DNA from 3 places in the Mesorhizobium sp. WSM4840 genome. Region 2 is predicted to be linked to each of the others. Evidence: predicted binding sites of a transcription regulator. Region 2 holds the regulator's gene; each other region holds the start of a gene.

Region 1 (5,328 bases), on a different contig from region 2:
TTTCGGGATCTTCCTCGAGCGTCAGATCGAGCGGCGCGCGGCAGCGGTTGAACAGGCAGTCGATGAAGCGCATGGCCGCGACATGCGGCGGGCGCCCGACGGCTGCAACGGCGCGCGGTGCCGGCACCTTGAGGGTCTCGGGCCCGTGGATCTCGCGCACGAACTGGCGCTGCGGCAGCCAGACCGGCGGCGCCAGCCTGGCCGGGGTGCGGGCGATGCTTTGCAATTCCGTGTCGGTATAGACGGGCATGATGTTGATCCATTGAAAGGTTGAGTAGATGCCGAAGCTGCGTCCCTCTCCCCGTTCACGGGGAGAGGATGCCGGCAGGCAGGTGAGGGGCAGCGCGACGTCGCCGATTGCCTCTCCCCAAGTCATTGCCGGCACTGCCCGAGCAGCCCAGCGATGGTGCCGCCCCGCCTGCCGGCACGGGGAGAGGGACGCAACTCCGGCGGCCGAGCTTCGCCTCGGCCGCCTCGCTTGTGGCGCCGGAAACCGCCCTGCCCGTGCACCGGTCGAAGACGATGACCGTGCCGTCCTCGGTGCGGATGCACGAAAGGCCGGCATTGCACTTGCGGAAATTCGTGGCCGGAGCCGTACGGGGAACGGCTCCGGCCGTTCCGGTAGCCTGCGATGACGGCAGGGTGACCGGAGCCGAGGCGCTAGCCTCGGGCTTCGTCCCGGCCGGGGAGGAGGGCAGCCGGGACGGATGGGAAAACGGGATGGAGCGACGTGACTTGTGCATGGCCGTATATAAGCATAACTCAAAAAATTATGCAAGCTATTCTTGCATGGACGAAACCGATTCTTATGTTTCAGATGGCGCCATGGCGAAAACCTCATTGTCGATCAAGGTCGGGGCGGCGATCCGCAAAGCGCGCAAGCAGCGCGGCCTGGTGATGCGCCACATTGCCGAGCACAACGACACCGACGTCGCCGCCGTCGGCAATTGGGAAACCGGCCGCAACCTGCCAAAAACCGAGAACCTGCTGAAGACCGCCGCCTTCCTGCGCGTCGACCCGGTGGCGCTCGGCAAGGGCGAAGTCGTCTTCCTCGACGACGCCGACAATGTCGCCGACGCCGAGATCGTCACCGACGCCGCCCCCCTGCCCGCCGGCCCGATGGACATCGAGCTTCTCGGTGCGGCGGTCGGCGGCGACGACGGCGACTTCACCTTCAACGGCGAGGTCGCCGGCTATGTCCAGCGTCCGCCCGGCATCGCCCATTTGCGCAAGGTGTTCGCGCTGCATGTGCTCTCCGACTCGATGGTGCCGCGCTACGAGCCCGGCGAGATGCTCTATTGCGGCGGCCGCGACGCCGTGCCCGGCGACCACGTGGTGATCGAGATGTTCCCCGAGGAACACGAGCGCAACGGCAAGGCTTTCATCAAAAAACTGGTTAAGCGCACCGCCGCCGAGCTGGTCGTCGAGCAGTACAATCCGCCGAAGACGCTGACCTTCAACCGCTACGCAATCCAGCACGTCTGGCGCGTCATCCCGCTCAAGGAACTGCTGGGGTACTAGGGCGGCGGCGGAGCGCGCTCCCTTCTCCCCCTGTGGGGCAGGGCAATCGCATTTGGATTCTTGCGAAGATGGACCCCCCTAACCCTCCCCACAAGGGGGAGGGAACGCTGCCGCGCGCCTTTACTTCCCCTTGGCGCCGAAAGGCAGGCAATTTGCCGAGGTCAGCGCCAACGGAAGTCTCCCTCCCCCTTGTGGGGAGGGGTTAGGGGTGGGGGTACATCATAGAGCGAAAGCCTCGGCTTTCCACCTGCGATAGCCCTGCCCTGCGGGGAGAGGGCGTCTCCGCCATCAAGCCCGCCTGGATCTCTCCAGCGGAATCTCGCGCTCGCCAAGCATTCGCGCTTCGGCGCGGCGCTGCTGCTGCTCGTCGATGAACGCCGCCTGGATCGAGATCGCCGCGCCCGGCAGCCCGTCGGCGCGGCAGGCCGAGCAGCGAAGGCGCCCCGAAAGCGCCGCCAGCGGCGTCTGCGCGGTCACCCCGAAGCGCTTCAGCTCCGCCGGCTTCCACCATCTGTTGCGGCCGCAATCGATACACTCGACCGCGATCGAGACGACCTCGGCGATCGTCGCTTCCTTGCCCGGCAATGCCATCGTCCCTAGTGCCTCAGTTCCTGTTTTGTTCACATCATTAGGGGTTTTTCCCGAAGAGTCGAGTCAGTTCCGCTCACACCGTGCAAAAGTTTAACTTGCGTCTATTTTTGAGTTATGCTTATATATCTGTATCGACGGATAACGCCGCCGCGGACTATCGGATAGGCGGCAGGACCGGGCATCCGTCGCGGCCGCCAACAAGGAGACGAAGATGGACGCTCTCTCCGCCCAGTTCGCCCGCGATTGCGGCTATACTGGCGACAGCCCGGCCATGCTGGCGTCCTTCGCCGCCATCCGCCACGACGGCATAGGCAAGGGCCGTCTGGGCCATGACCAGCGCAAAGCGATCGTCGACCGGCTGAAGCATGGCGAGGCGCAGTTCCTGGCGGCGATCCGCCCGGCGCAGTCGGCCGAGGAGGCGCTCGAGGACGCCGCCCGCTTCATTGCGCTGTTCCGCAACATGCCGCGCTGGCGCCAGGAAAGGCGCGGCGCCGATCTCGCCCGCGCCAGGCAGCAGCGGCTCCTGGCGCGCTTCTTCCGCCGCTACGGCCACCGCCTCTGGGCACGGCAGGCGGCGTAAGCTGGAGGTCGCAGACGCCATCAGCCGCGAATGCCTGGCGCCGGTCGCCCGCACCGCGACGCGCCTGTCGCGCATAGCTGGACCGCACTTGCCGTCACCAAATCCACACCGTATGTCCACTCGATGAGCGAGATCAAATTCCGTCGCGCGCAAGCGCACGATCTGCCGGCGATTGTCGCACTGCTTGCCGACGATGCGCTCGGTGCTGGTCGGGAGGACCCGTCGACGCCGCTCGCGCCGTCCTACCTCGATGCGTTCCGAGCAATCGAAGCCGATCCCAACCAGCTGCTAGCGGTGGCCGTCGAAGCCGGACAAGTGGTCGGAACCCTGCAGCTCAGCTTCATCCCGGGCATTTCGAGGAAAGGCGCCTGGCGTGGCCAGATCGAAGGTGTTCGCGTCGCCCGGCAATGGCGGTCTCGCGGCGTCGGCAAGCAGATGATCGAATGGGCGGTTGAAGAATGCCGTGCACGCAACTGCAGCTTCGTTCGGCTCACGACCGACAAGAGCCGACGGAAGGCGCACGCTTTCTACGAGGGCCTCGGTTTCACCGCCAGCCATCTCGGCTATAAGATGGCGCTGTAGCGCTCGATCGGCTGATTGCCGAAGTCGGCGCTGCCCCTCATCCGCCTGCCGGCACCTTCTCCCCGTATAGTGACGGGGCAAAGGGGGCTGTCCGCAACCCCGGCACCCTTTTCTGCAACGCTGGAGATTGGCGAAACCCTTTGCGAAGGCTGTCCTTCTCCCCGTCCCTATACGGGGAGAAGTGCCCGGCAGGGCGATGAGGGGCAGCGCAACCTGAAGCGATTACCCCCCACGCTCCTTGACAATCCACCCACAATGTTCTCTTTACGTTCCATACAAAACCACCTCAAGACAGTGCGGCGTTCGCACCGCCGCGGGCGAACGGGCCCGATGGAAGCCAACATCCTCCACGCGGATCTGGATGCCTTCTATGCCTCGGTCGAACAGTTGCTCGACCCGGCCCTGCGCGGCAAGCCGATCGCCGTCGGCGGCGGTGTGGTGCTGGCCGCTTCCTACGAGGCCAAGGCCTTTGGCGTGCGTGGCGGCATGCCGGGGCGGCGCGCCCGGGAACTCTGCCCCGGGCTGATTTTCGTCGGCGGCCATTTCAAGGATTATCAGCGGCTCGGCGACGCGGCCATCAAAGTGCTTGGCGATTTCACGCCGATGGTCGAGCGGATCTCCATCGACGAGGCGTTCGCCGACGTCGCCGGCTGCACCCATCTGTTCGGTCCGCCGGCCGAGATCGCCGCAACCATCCGCCGCCGCGTGCGGGCGGAGCTCGGCCTGCCGATCTCGGTCGGCGTGGCGCGTACCAAGCACCTGGCCAAGATCGCCTCGCAAGTGGCCAAACCCGACGGGCTGGTGGTGGTCGATCCGCGCCATGAGCTGGAGTTCCTCCACGATCTGCCGGTCGAGCTGATGTGGGGCGTCGGCCCGGTGACCAGGGAGCGGCTGGCCGGCATCGGCGTCAACACCATCGGCGAGCTGGCGAAAACGCCTGGCTGGTCGCTGGAGCGCCTGCTCGGGCCGGCGGCGGGCGAAAAACTCAACGCGCTGGCCTGGAACCGCGATCCGCGCAAGCTCGAGACGCAGCGCCGTGCGCGATCGGCCGGCGCACAATCGGCGCTCGGCAGGAAGCCGGCCGAGGCAAAAATCTTCGTGCCGGCGCTGCTGCATCTGGCCGACAGGGTCGCCACCAGGCTGCGGGCGAAATCACGACCCGGCCGCACCGTGACGGTTCGCGTTCGCTTTGCCGATCTGCGCTCGGTGACGCGCTCGATCACGCTCGACCAGCCGATTTCGGCAACCGCGATGCTGGCCGAGATCGCCGAGGCGCTGGTGCGCAAGGTGCTTGCCGATCATCCGCACGAGAAGACCATCTCGCTGCTGGCGATCGCCGTCTCGCATCTGGAAAAGCAACCGGCCCTGCAGCTGGAACTGCCGCTCGGCCTCGACGACGACCGCCGCCGCCCCGGCACCAGGAAGGGCGCGGCGCGCTGGACCGCCGACCGCGCCATCGACAAGATCCGCGACCGCTTCGGCTGGGAGGCGGTCGGCTATGCCTCGGTCGCGCTTGGGCAGTCGCGCTCGGTCCCCGACGCGTTTCGCGAACTGGCCGAAAAGGAATTGTGAGCCGCGATTACTCTTGGTCGCAAATCGCCGGAATGACGTTCTTGGATCCAGTTCGTTGTGCACCGGTTTTTGGCATCAACCGGATAGGGCAGCACCCGCTCGCAAATTTTCTGCGTCTTCTGGTCGTCAGACCAAAAGCGTTGCGCCGCCCCAGGCGATCAGGACGATGCCGGCCGCCCGGCCAACCCGCTGGCCGGCAGGAAACGCCTTTTCTACCAGCACCAGAATGGCGAGCCCGGCAACCCACACCAGGTTCATGATGCCCCCCACGAACAACAACGCCATCAGCATCCAGCAGCATCCGACACAAAACGCCCCGTGCAGTGCGCCCAAACGCAGCGCGCCGAGTGCGTGGGGACGCCAGTGTCGGGCAAGGAACGCCGTCGGTGCCCGGCAATGCGACAGGCAGGCGTTCTTGAGCGGCGAGAGCTGATAGAGGCCCGCGGCGATCAGGACGATGGCTGAAAGCCAGCGGCTTTGTG
Region 2 (5,328 bases):
GCGGTATTTTCTCGCACGAAGACTGCCGCAGGCTGCAACGGAGCGACATCGGTACGTTCCTCGTCGGCGAGAGCCTGATGCGGCAACAGGACGTGGCCACTGCGACGCGCCTGCTTTTGACGGGCAATGCGCCCGCCATTGCATCGGCCCGAAAATCGGAATCGATTTTCGGAGAGCACGATGCATAGATTCAAAGTGTTAGAGCGTGCTTTGCGCGTCCAGACGGACGCACGTCGCGCTAAGGTGACCTGACGATGACGGCCGCCCTCACCCATCTTGGCGCGAAAGGCGAAGCCAATATGGTCGATGTCGGCGACAAGGCGGAGACGACGCGCACGGCAATCGCCGAAGGTCTTGTCTCGATGCGGCCCGAAACGCTGAAGATGATTCTCGACGGCGATGCCAAGAAGGGCGACGTGCTGGGCACGGCGCGCATCGCCGGCATCATGGCGGCCAAGAGGACGCATGAGCTGATCCCGCTCTGCCATCCGCTGCTGTTGACCAAGGTATCCATTGACATCGAACCGGACGCGACGCTGCCAGGCCTGAAGGTCACGGCGCTGGCCCGCGTCACCGGTAAGACCGGCGTCGAGATGGAAGCGCTGACCGCCGTCTCGGTCGCCTGCCTGACCATCTATGACATGGCCAAGGCGGTCGACCGCGCCATGGTGATCTCGGGCATCAGGCTGGCGGAAAAGACCGGCGGCAAATCCGGCGACTACAAGGCGGATGCCAAGGGGGCAGGCTAATAATGGCACTGCTTCCGGTCGCCGAGGCGCTCGAGCGCCTGCTTGAGGATGCTGCGCCCTTGCAGGCTGAAAGCGTCGCCCTGATGGACGCCGCCGACCGCGTGCTGGCGGAGCCGCTCCTGGCGCTCCGCACCCAGCCGCCGTTCAACGCGTCCGCCATGGACGGCTATGCCGTGCGGGCCGAGGATGTCGCATCCGTGCCCGCAAGACTTTCGGTGATCGGCATGGCGCCGGCCGGACGCGGCTTTGCCGGAACAGTCGGCCCGGCGCAGGCCGTGCGCATCTTCACCGGCGCGCCGCTTCCTGCAGGCGCGGACACCATCGTCATCCAGGAGAATGTCCGCGACCTCGGCGGCGGCAGCATCGAAGTGACCGCGTCGACGGTTGAAGGCCGCAACATCCGCCGCCTCGGGCTCGATTTCTCGAAGGGCGACGTCCTGCTGGAGAAAGGCCGCCCGCTTGATCCGGCGGCATTGTCGCTGGCGGCGTCGGCCAACCACCCGCAGGTCAGCGTGGTGAAACGGCCGTTGGTCGCCATCATCGCCACCGGCGACGAATTGCTGCCGCCGGGCAGCGACCTTGGCCCCGACCAGATCATCTCGTCCAATGCCTATGGCGTCGCCGCCGCGGCCCGCTCGGTCGGCGCCAGCGCGCTCGATCTCGGCATCGCCCCCGACCGCAAGGAGGCGATCGCCACGCTGGTGAAACAAGCGGTCGACGCAGGCGCCGACGTCATCGTCACGCTGGGCGGCGCCTCGGTCGGCGACCATGACCTGGTCCATGACGTGCTGACCGGTGAAGGCATGACGCTCGATTTCTGGAAAATCGCCATGCGGCCCGGCAAGCCGCTGATGTTCGGGCGGCTGGGTGACATCCGCTGCATCGGCCTGCCTGGCAATCCGGTGGCGAGCCTGGTCTGCACGCAGCTCTTTCTGACGCCGCTGCTTGCGCGGCTCGGCGGCCGCGCCTTCCGGCAGGACATGCGTCAGGCGCGGCTCGGCGCCGCCATGCCGGCCAACGATCTCAGGCAGGACTATGTACGCGCCGTGGTTAGCGAAGAAGCCGGCACGCTGCTGGCGACCCCGTTCGGCATCCAGGATTCCTCGATGCTCAAAATGCTGGCCGACGCCAACGGGCTGATCGTGCGCGAGCCGTTCGCTCCCCCAGCCGCGACGGGCGCCGCGTGCAGCGTGCTGATGCTACGCTGAACAAAACGTCAACACATTCATTAAATTTTAAACGGTTGCGGAACACAACTGGAACAGATAGTGTTTGTTCTGGGTTTGTTTTTCTGATTCTGTTGGGGGTCGCGATGCTGACACGCAAACAACATGAACTGCTGATGTTCATCCACGAGCGGCTGAAGGAAAGCGGCATTCCGCCCTCGTTCGACGAGATGAAGGAAGCGCTCGACCTCGCCTCGAAGTCGGGGATCCATCGGCTGATCACTGCACTGGAGGAGCGCGGTTTCATTCGCCGCCTGCCCAACCGCGCCCGCGCGCTGGAGGTGCTGCGCCTGCCCGATTCGATCGCGCCCGGCCTCAATGCGGCGCGCAAATTCTCGCCAAGCGTCATTCAGGGCAGCCTTGGGCAGGGCAGCCTCGGACGACAGATCAAGCCGGCGCCTTCGCGCATGCCCGCAGCCGGCAATGACGACGACGTCGTTGCCACCATCTCCATACCGGTGATGGGCCGCATCGCTGCCGGTGTGCCGATCGACGCCATCCAGCACCAGACGCATTCGATTTCGGTACCACCGGACATGATCACCGGCGGCACGCACTACGCGCTGGAGGTCAAGGGTGACTCGATGATCGAGGCCGGCATTTTCGACGGCGACACGGTCATCATCCGCAACGCCGACACCGCCCAGCCTGGCGAGATCATCGTCGCCTTGGTCGACGACGAGGAAGCGACGCTGAAGCGGTTCCGCCGCAAAGGTGCCTCGATCGCACTGGAAGCCGCCAATCCGGCCTATGAGACGCGCATCTTCGGGCCGGACAGGGTCAAGGTGCAAGGCAAGCTCGTCGGACTGATCCGGCGTTACTGAACGGCAGGCTTTTTGGGTTTCTCGGCCCTGCGGTATGGCGGCAGGCCCCTCGCCTCGCGCGAAAATCTCCGCTGCTCATGCCAAGGCCTATAGGGCTGTCTGACGGCAAAACGGATTTCTGCGCGCGTCGTCGCAGATAGCGGATCGAAAAAGACGGCGGCACTGCCCATGCGAGCGAGCTGCCGTTTGGTGACGACGAGAACCAGCGGATTGCGGCAGGGATTATAATAGGCTGTGGCATCATCGATGACGATCAAATCCGCAAAGGCACAGGCTGGCCGTGCGGTTTTGCGGTCGTCGGCGAGCGCGATGATCGCGCCGGACTGGTGCCGGGCGAGGCACAGGCCGGCAGTGCAGTAGAAGGGCGCTCCCGGCGGCAGGTCGGCCGGGTCGACGATGTCGAACCGCACGTCTCCTTTTTCGAATGTCTCCGGCTCGACAATGGTCGCTGAAACCAGCGCATGTTTCCAGTTGTCGGTGGTGAATTCGTTCGAGTGCACCCGGTTGACGGCAAGTTCGCCGCCGCCGATCGGCAGCGCCACCAGATGCGCATCTTCCGAAATCAGCACGTCGGGGGTGCGCGTCTCGGAAATCGTCAGCAGGCCGGCGAGCGCAAAGGGAAGTGCCGCAAGCCGCAACCATGTCGTTGCCATCGTGGCGATGACCAGGGCGGCCGTCACCAGCAGAACCGACTGCAACGAGATCAGCCCGACGGCATCGACCGGCGACCGCTCGGAGATCCATCCCGATATTGCAATCATGGCCGTCAGCCCCTTGCCCATCATGTATAGGAAAGGGCCGTCGAAGCCGAACGGCATTGCCAAGGCGCTGACGACGGCCAGGAACATCACGACCGTGACGATCGGCATGACGGCCAGATTGGCGAACAGGCTGAGCGGCGAGACGCGCTGGAAGTGCCAGATGGCGAAGAGTGCGGTGGCGCTGCCGGCAATGATGGAGGTCATTGCGATGGTACCTGTCCCAGCGGCAAGTTTTCGCGTGACGAAAGCGATCGTTGACCGTCGCTGTGGCGGCGCGGTGGCCTTGTCGGCACGATAGTCGGACCAGCCGGCATAGGCGCCCACGAGAGCAGCGGTCGCGGCGAAGGACATCTGGAAGCTTGGGCCGACCACCTCGTGCGGCGACACGACGATGACGGCGATGGCCGAAATCGCCAGATTGCGCATGGTGAGTGCCGCCCGGTCGAACAGCACGGCGACAAGCATTACCGCCAGCATGATAAAGCTGCGTTCAGCCGCGACCACGATACCGGAAAAAATCAGATAGGCAGCGATGGAAACGAGTGCGGCAGCAGCCGCATATTTTTTGACCGGCCGGCGCGACGAAAAATCGGGAACCAGCGCAAAGGCGCCGCGCAGCAATCCCATGATGGTGCCGGCGACAAGCGCCATGTGCAGGCCGGAAATCGAGATGATGTGGTAGATGCCGGTGCGCCGCATCGATTCGTTTATCTCTTCGGGAATGCCGGCACGCACGCCGACGATCAGCGCGGCGGCAATCTCCCCCTCGGCGCCACCGATGCTGTCCCTGATATGGTCGGCGATGGTTTCACGCGCCTTTTCGATCGAGGAAGAAATGCGCGCGGCGAACGGTGCATCTTCGGAAACGACGATCTTCGGATTGCCGAGGAAAAAGCCACTGGCACCGATACCGGCGAAATAGCTGTCGAAGGAGAAGTCATAACTGTCCGGCCTAACCGGGCCAGTCGGAGGCAGAAGCCTCACATAGCCGGTTGCCACCGAGCCTGCGGTCATCTCAGCGGGAATTTTGCGTGCCGAAACCCTGACACGTTCCGGCGCATAACGCAGTGTCGGCCGGGCGGTCGACATCACGTCGATGGTCAGCCTGATCCGGCCGTTCGCCATCTGATCGAGCCTAACGACACGGCCGGTGAGCTGGGTCTGGATTTCCGAGCCGAGCATCTGCGTTCCCACGCGCCAGGTTTCAACCTTGGCGGCGAGTAGCCCGAGTGCGCACAGCAACGCTGCCATGAAGCACAGATGCGTTTTGCGCCATGAGCGTGTCACTGCCGCACACAATGCCGTGAGGACCACGACGGCAATAGGCTGCGGAAAGTCCGGTTCGACGGCAAGCGAAAAATAGACGATCACCCCGCATGCCAGAAAAACCGGCACCAGCAGAAAGGCGACGCCGCGGTCTAGTTCCAGGCCGGCTGCCGAGGCCACGCTGTTGCGGATACCGGATGGTGAAAGATGGCTAAGCTGTCGGCGGAAACGAATGACAGGCCCGGGTGTTGGAGCCGGTGTTGGCGCGGCGCGGTCCGGCGAAAGGGGCTGAATGCCCGGGTGCGACGCAGGCAGCGAAACGGGTAGCGGCTCGGCGTGGGGAACGTCGGCAAACAGCGATCGTTCGCTGACGCTTGTGGTCGTGCCCTCGCTCTTGTCCGCGCCGCGGCCTGGTCCAGCCATCGGGTCTGCCCCTTGCGCCCTTGACCTCCTATGCTACATGAACGCGCGACGCGCGAAAGTCCGCGCAATCACATCCGCT
Region 3 (5,328 bases), on a different contig from region 2:
ATTTTCTCGACGAGTCGGTGCCGGTCACCTCGGGCAAATGGGCAGGGGTGAACGGGCTTTCGGTTGCCAACGGCATGTTGCGGCTGGGCGAGGGCGCCGGCGCCACCACGCTTGCCGACCCCAGACAGTTTGCCGGCTATCGCGGCGACGCCGCCAATCCCGAAGCCGTCCTGCTCACCAAGAATGGCCTGCATATCGAGATCGTCATCGACCGCAGCAACCAGATCGGCAAGACCGATCCGGCCGGCATTGCCGAAGTCGTGCTGGAATCGGCGCTGACCACCATCCAGGACTGCGAGGATTCGGTCGCGGCGGTGGATGCGCAGGACAAGGTCGTGGTCTACCGCAACTGGCTCGGCCTGATGAAGGGCGACCTTGCCGAGGAGATCACGAAGGGCGGCAAGACCTTTACGCGAAAACTCAATTCCGACCGGTCGTATACCGCGCCTGATGGCGGCGCTCTGAGCCTGCCCGGCCGCTCGCTGATGCTGGTCAGGAATGTCGGTCACCTCATGACCAATCCGGCGATAACGGACCGCGACGGCAACGAGGTGCCGGAAGGCATCATGGATGCGGCGATGACGGCGTTGATCGCGCTGCACGATGTTGGGCCGATCGGGCGCCGCGCCAATTCACGCGCCGGCTCGATGTATGTCGTAAAACCCAAGATGCACGGGCCGGAGGAAGTCGCTTTCGCCGTCGAGATATTCGACCGCGTCGAGGCGCTGCTCGGCATGGCCGAAAATACCATCAAGATGGGCATCATGGACGAGGAGCGGCGCACCACCGTGAACCTCAAGGAGGCGATCCGCGCCGCCAAAGACCGCGTCGTCTTCATCAACACCGGTTTCCTCGACCGCACCGGCGACGAGATCCACACCTCGATGGAAGCCGGCCCGATGATCCGCAAGGGCGACATGAAGCAGGCCGCCTGGATTGCCGCCTATGAGGCCTGGAACGTCGACACCGGGCTGGAATGCGGGCTGGCCGGCCATGCCCAGATCGGCAAGGGCATGTGGGCGATGCCCGACCTAATGGCGGCAATGTTGGCCGAGAAGATCGCCCATCCCAAGGCCGGCGCCAACACCGCCTGGGTGCCGTCGCCGACGGCGGCAACGCTGCACGCCACCCACTACCACAAGGTCGACGTTCAGGCCGTGCAGGCGGCGCTGAAAAGCCGGCCCAAGGCAAAGCTCGACGACATATTGTCGGTGCCGGTAGCGGTGCGGCCGAACTGGTCTCAGGCAGACATCCAGAAGGAGCTCGACAACAACGCGCAGGGCATTCTGGGCTATGTCGTGCGCTGGATCGACCAGGGCGTCGGCTGCTCGAAAGTGCCTGACATCAATGACATCGGCCTGATGGAGGACCGCGCCACGCTGCGCATCTCCTCGCAGCACATCGCCAACTGGCTGCATCATGGCGTCTGCACCTCGGACCAGGTGATGGAGACGATGAAGCGCATGGCTGGCGTCGTCGACCGCCAGAACGCAGGCGATCCGCTCTACCAGCCGATGGCGCCGGACTTCGACAAATCGATCGCCTTCCTCGCTGCCTGCGACTTGGTTTTCAAAGGCCGCACCCAGCCCAACGGCTACACCGAACCAGTACTGCACGCGCGGCGGCTGGAGCTGAAGGCACGTGCATCGGCCTGACCCGAAGGTTCAACCTTTAAGGAGGCGGGTGAGGTAGGCTCGGCGTCCCCCACCCCTCAAGGGGAGGGAAACGTCACGCCGCCTGCGCCATCCGCTCCGAGCTCATGCGGTAGGAAATCGCCTCGGCCAGATGGATGCGGCCGACCGTCTCGCTCGCCTCGAGATCGGCCAGCGTCCGCGCCACTTTCAGCACCCGATGATAGGCCCGTGCGGAAAAGCCGAGTTTTTCGCTGGCGTCCCTGAGCAGCGACAGGCCTGATGCATCCGGCATCGCGATCTCCTCAATGACCGAGGGCGAGCAATGCGCGTTGGTGGTGGCGGAGGTCGCGCCGAGCCGTTCGAAACGCTCGCGCTGGATCGTCCGGGCGCGTGCCACGCGCAATGCCACCGCGGCACTTTTCTCCGCCCGGTCCGGCCGGATCAGATCGCTGGCCGAGACCGCCGGCACCTCGATCCGGAGATCGATGCGGTCGAGCAGCGGGCCGGAAATGCGCGCCTGGTAGTCGGTGCGGCAACGGTCGCCGCGCAGGCAGCGATAGCCCGGCTCGCCGGCCATGCCGCAGCGGCACGGATTCATCGCCGCGACCAGCTGGATGCGCGCCGGATAGGTGACGCGATGGTTGGCGCGGGCGATCATGCAATCGCCGGTCTCCAGCGGCTGGCGCAGCGCATCGAGCGCCTGCGGCGAGAATTCGGGAAACTCGTCGAGGAACAGCACGCCGTGATGGGCAAGCGAGGCCTCGCCCGGCCGCACGCGCAGGCCGCCGCCGACCATCGCCGCCATCGAGGCCGAATGGTGCGGCGCTCGGAACGGCCGCCGGTCGGTCAGTTTTCCCTCGCCGAGTTCGCCTGCCACTGATGCGATCATCGAGACTTCGAGCAATTCCCTCGGCGCCAGCGGCGGCAGGATCGACGGCAGCCGCTGCGCCAGCATCGATTTTCCCGATCCCGGCGGTCCGACCATCAGCAGATTGTGGCCGCCGGCTGCCGCCACTTCCAGTGCTCGCTTGGCGGTCTCCTGGCCCTTGATGTCGGCGAGATCCGGCAGGTCGCGCGCCGAGGTATGGATGCCGGCTTCTGGCCGCGACAGCACCTGCGTGCCGCGAAAATGATTGGCGATGGCGATCAGGCTGCGTGGCGCCAGGATGTCGAAATCCTTGCCGGCCCACGCCGCTTCCGGGCCGCAGGCGAAAGGACAGATCAGGCCCTTGCCTTCGGCATTGGCGCCGATCGCCGCCGGCAGCGCGCCGGCCACCGCGGCGATGGTGCCGTCGAGCGACAGCTCGCCAAGCACGACATAGCCGGACAGCATGTCGCCTGGAATGGCGCCCAATGCCGCCATCAGACCGAGCGCGATCGGCAAATCGTAATGGCTGCCTTCCTTGGGCAGGTCAGCCGGCGCCAGGTTAACCGTGACCTTCTTGGACGGCATCGACAGGCCCGACGCATGCAGCGCTGCCTGAACCCGCTCGCGGCTTTCGGCCACCGCCTTGTCGCCGAGGCCGACGATGTGCATGTTGACCTTGCCCGGCGCGATCATCACCTGCACGTCGACCGGCACGGCCTCAATGCCTTGGAAAGCGACCGTGCGAACCCTTGCCACCATTTTTTGTCCCCGGACATGGGCTCGCCCGAAGCCCATGCGATCATGCCGCGAACGGCGTTTACCAGAAACAACCACAGATTTCACACGAAGGCAAGAACATTACGGGAACAACTGGACGCTACAATCTGATGGCGTCGCGGCGCTAACGGGTCGGAAAAACACTGTTCCGCAAAGCGTGCGCTTACTTGCGTTTGTCCTCGACCGCATCCCAGAACAGGCTCGCAATATCGGCGCCACCAAAACGCTGCACCTCGCGCACGCCGGTCGGCGACGTCACGTTGATCTCGGTCATGTAGTCGCCGATCACGTCGATGCCGACGAGGATAAAGCCGCGCTCCTTCAGCGACGGGCCGATGCGGGCGCAGATCTCGCGTTCGCGCTCCGTCAATTCGGTTTTTTCGGCGCGGCCGCCGACATGCATGTTGGAGCGTGAATCAGTCTCGGCCGGCACCCGGTTGATGGCGCCGACCGGCTCACCGTCGATCAGGATGATGCGCTTGTCGCCGGCGCGCACCTCCTTCAGATAGCGCTGCACGATGTAAGGCTCGCGGAACAACTGCCCGAACATCTCGAGCAGCGAGGCAAGGTTGCGGTCGGCCTCGTGCAGGTGGAAGATGCCGGCGCCGCCATTGCCGTAGAGCGGCTTGACGATGATGTCGCCGAACTCCTTGCGGAAGGCGGCGACCTCCAGCGGGTCCTTGGTGATCAGCGTTTCCGGCATCAGGTCGGGAAATTCGGTGACGAAGATCTTTTCCGGGCTGTTGCGCACCCAGGCCGGGTCGTTGACCACCAGCGTCCGGGGATGGATGCGCTCAAGGATATGCGTGGAGGTGATGTAGTTCATGTCGAACGGCGGATCCTGCCTGAGCAGGATGACGTCCATCTCCGACAGGTCGGTGCGGACTTCTTCGCTGAGTGAATAGTGATTGCCCTTCTCATCGCGGACTTGCATTTCCTCGATGCGGGCAAACACCTTGCCGCCGCGCAGCAATAGGCGGTCGGGCGTATAATGGAACAGCTGGTGGCCGCGCCGCTGCGCTTCCAGCGAAAGCGCGAAAGACGTGTCGCCGGCAATCGAGACGGTGGAGATGTGGTCCATCTGGATGGCGATTTTCAAAGGCATGGCGGATCTCCGGCGGATCGGATGGGCAGCTGTGCTTGCCCTTACAACCTCCCCGGTCATCTGCCAATCGCGAGATTTTGAGGATTGCCTGCTGCAAGCTGGACGTCAGTCGGTCAGTTGCAGACAAAGCGAGGCTGTGCGTGCGCTCGATGCCTTCGTGGGGTTGGCCGCCGCTGCGAGGACGCGTAGTGGGCGTGATCGCCTTTTTGTCTGACATAAGCCTGGGGAATCGGTTTTTCTCCCTTGCTCCCCCGACCGGGCTGGCTAGGATGCGCGCCGACTGAGCCTACTGCGCCGCGCGTCCTTTTTGGACGCGCAAAGGACGCTGTAGCACTTTTGCGCACGATCCTTTCCGAAAATCGAAACCGATTTTCGGGGTCATGCGCAGGGAGAAAAAAATGATGCCATCGGCACGCTTTGCCGACCTTGAAGGTGCTTCGGTGCTGATCACCGGCGGCGGTTCCGGCATCGGTGCGGCGCTGACCGAGGGTTTTGCACGCCAGGGGGCAAAGGTCGCCTTCATCGACATCGCCGACGGCCCGAGCCTGGCGCTGGCCGACCGCATCGAGAAGGATCTCGGCCGACGGCCTCTCTATCTCAAGACGGACATACGCGACATCGAGGCGCTGCGGGCTTCAGCCGCCAAGGCGGCCGAAGCCCATGGCGACGTCACCGTGCTGGTCAACAATGCAGCCCTTGACGATCGCCACGCGGTGGAAGACGTCACGGTGGAGTTCTGGGACAACAACCAGGCGGTCAACCTGCGTCCGCATTTCTTCACCGCCCAGGCGGTAGCGCCGGGCATGAAGCGCGCCGGCGGCGGCTCGATCATCAACTTCACGTCGACGTCGTTTCTGATCAACCACCCCGACATGCCGGCCTATACCGCCGCCAAGGCCGGCATCGTCGGCCTGACCAAGGGGCTTGCCGGCAAGCTCGGCGCC

What was found. The regulator LexA, encoded in region 2, represses DNA repair genes until DNA is damaged. The targets are predictions, from matches to a motif close to TGTTCNNNNTGTGTTCNG.
Region 1: a site for LexA is predicted at 3,531-3,548, ahead of dinB (DNA polymerase IV). Genes of this name have one in related genera too.
Region 3: a site for LexA is predicted at 3,354-3,371, ahead of AC0L3I_RS30265 (YifB family Mg chelatase-like AAA ATPase). Genes of this name have one in related genera too.

Annotation. Positions count from the first base shown of each region.
Region 1 covers NZ_JBVVQD010000013.1:155,314-160,641, forward strand. Annotated here, with positions in the region: gene AC0L3I_RS18935 (hypothetical protein) at 1-376, opposite strand, end outside; gene AC0L3I_RS18940 (XRE family transcriptional regulator) at 826-1,521, shown strand; gene AC0L3I_RS18945 (hypothetical protein) at 1,810-2,112, opposite strand; gene AC0L3I_RS18950 (hypothetical protein) at 2,324-2,692, shown strand; gene AC0L3I_RS18955 (GNAT family N-acetyltransferase) at 2,816-3,274, shown strand; gene dinB (DNA polymerase IV) at 3,605-4,846, shown strand; gene AC0L3I_RS18965 (DUF2182 domain-containing protein) at 4,973-5,328, opposite strand, start outside.
Region 2 covers NZ_JBVVQD010000005.1:163,393-168,720, forward strand. Annotated here, with positions in the region: gene trpC (indole-3-glycerol phosphate synthase TrpC) at 1-188, shown strand, start outside; gene moaC (cyclic pyranopterin monophosphate synthase MoaC) at 255-749, shown strand; gene AC0L3I_RS09810 (molybdopterin molybdotransferase MoeA) at 752-1,957, shown strand; gene lexA (transcriptional repressor LexA) at 2,062-2,799, shown strand; gene AC0L3I_RS09820 (ComEC/Rec2 family competence protein) at 2,793-5,249, opposite strand.
Region 3 covers NZ_JBVVQD010000032.1:65,572-70,899, reverse strand. Annotated here, with positions in the region: gene AC0L3I_RS30270 (malate synthase G) at 1-1,655, shown strand, start outside; gene AC0L3I_RS30265 (YifB family Mg chelatase-like AAA ATPase) at 1,729-3,261, opposite strand; gene gshB (glutathione synthase) at 3,443-4,384, opposite strand; gene AC0L3I_RS30255 (SDR family NAD(P)-dependent oxidoreductase) at 4,783-5,328, shown strand, end outside.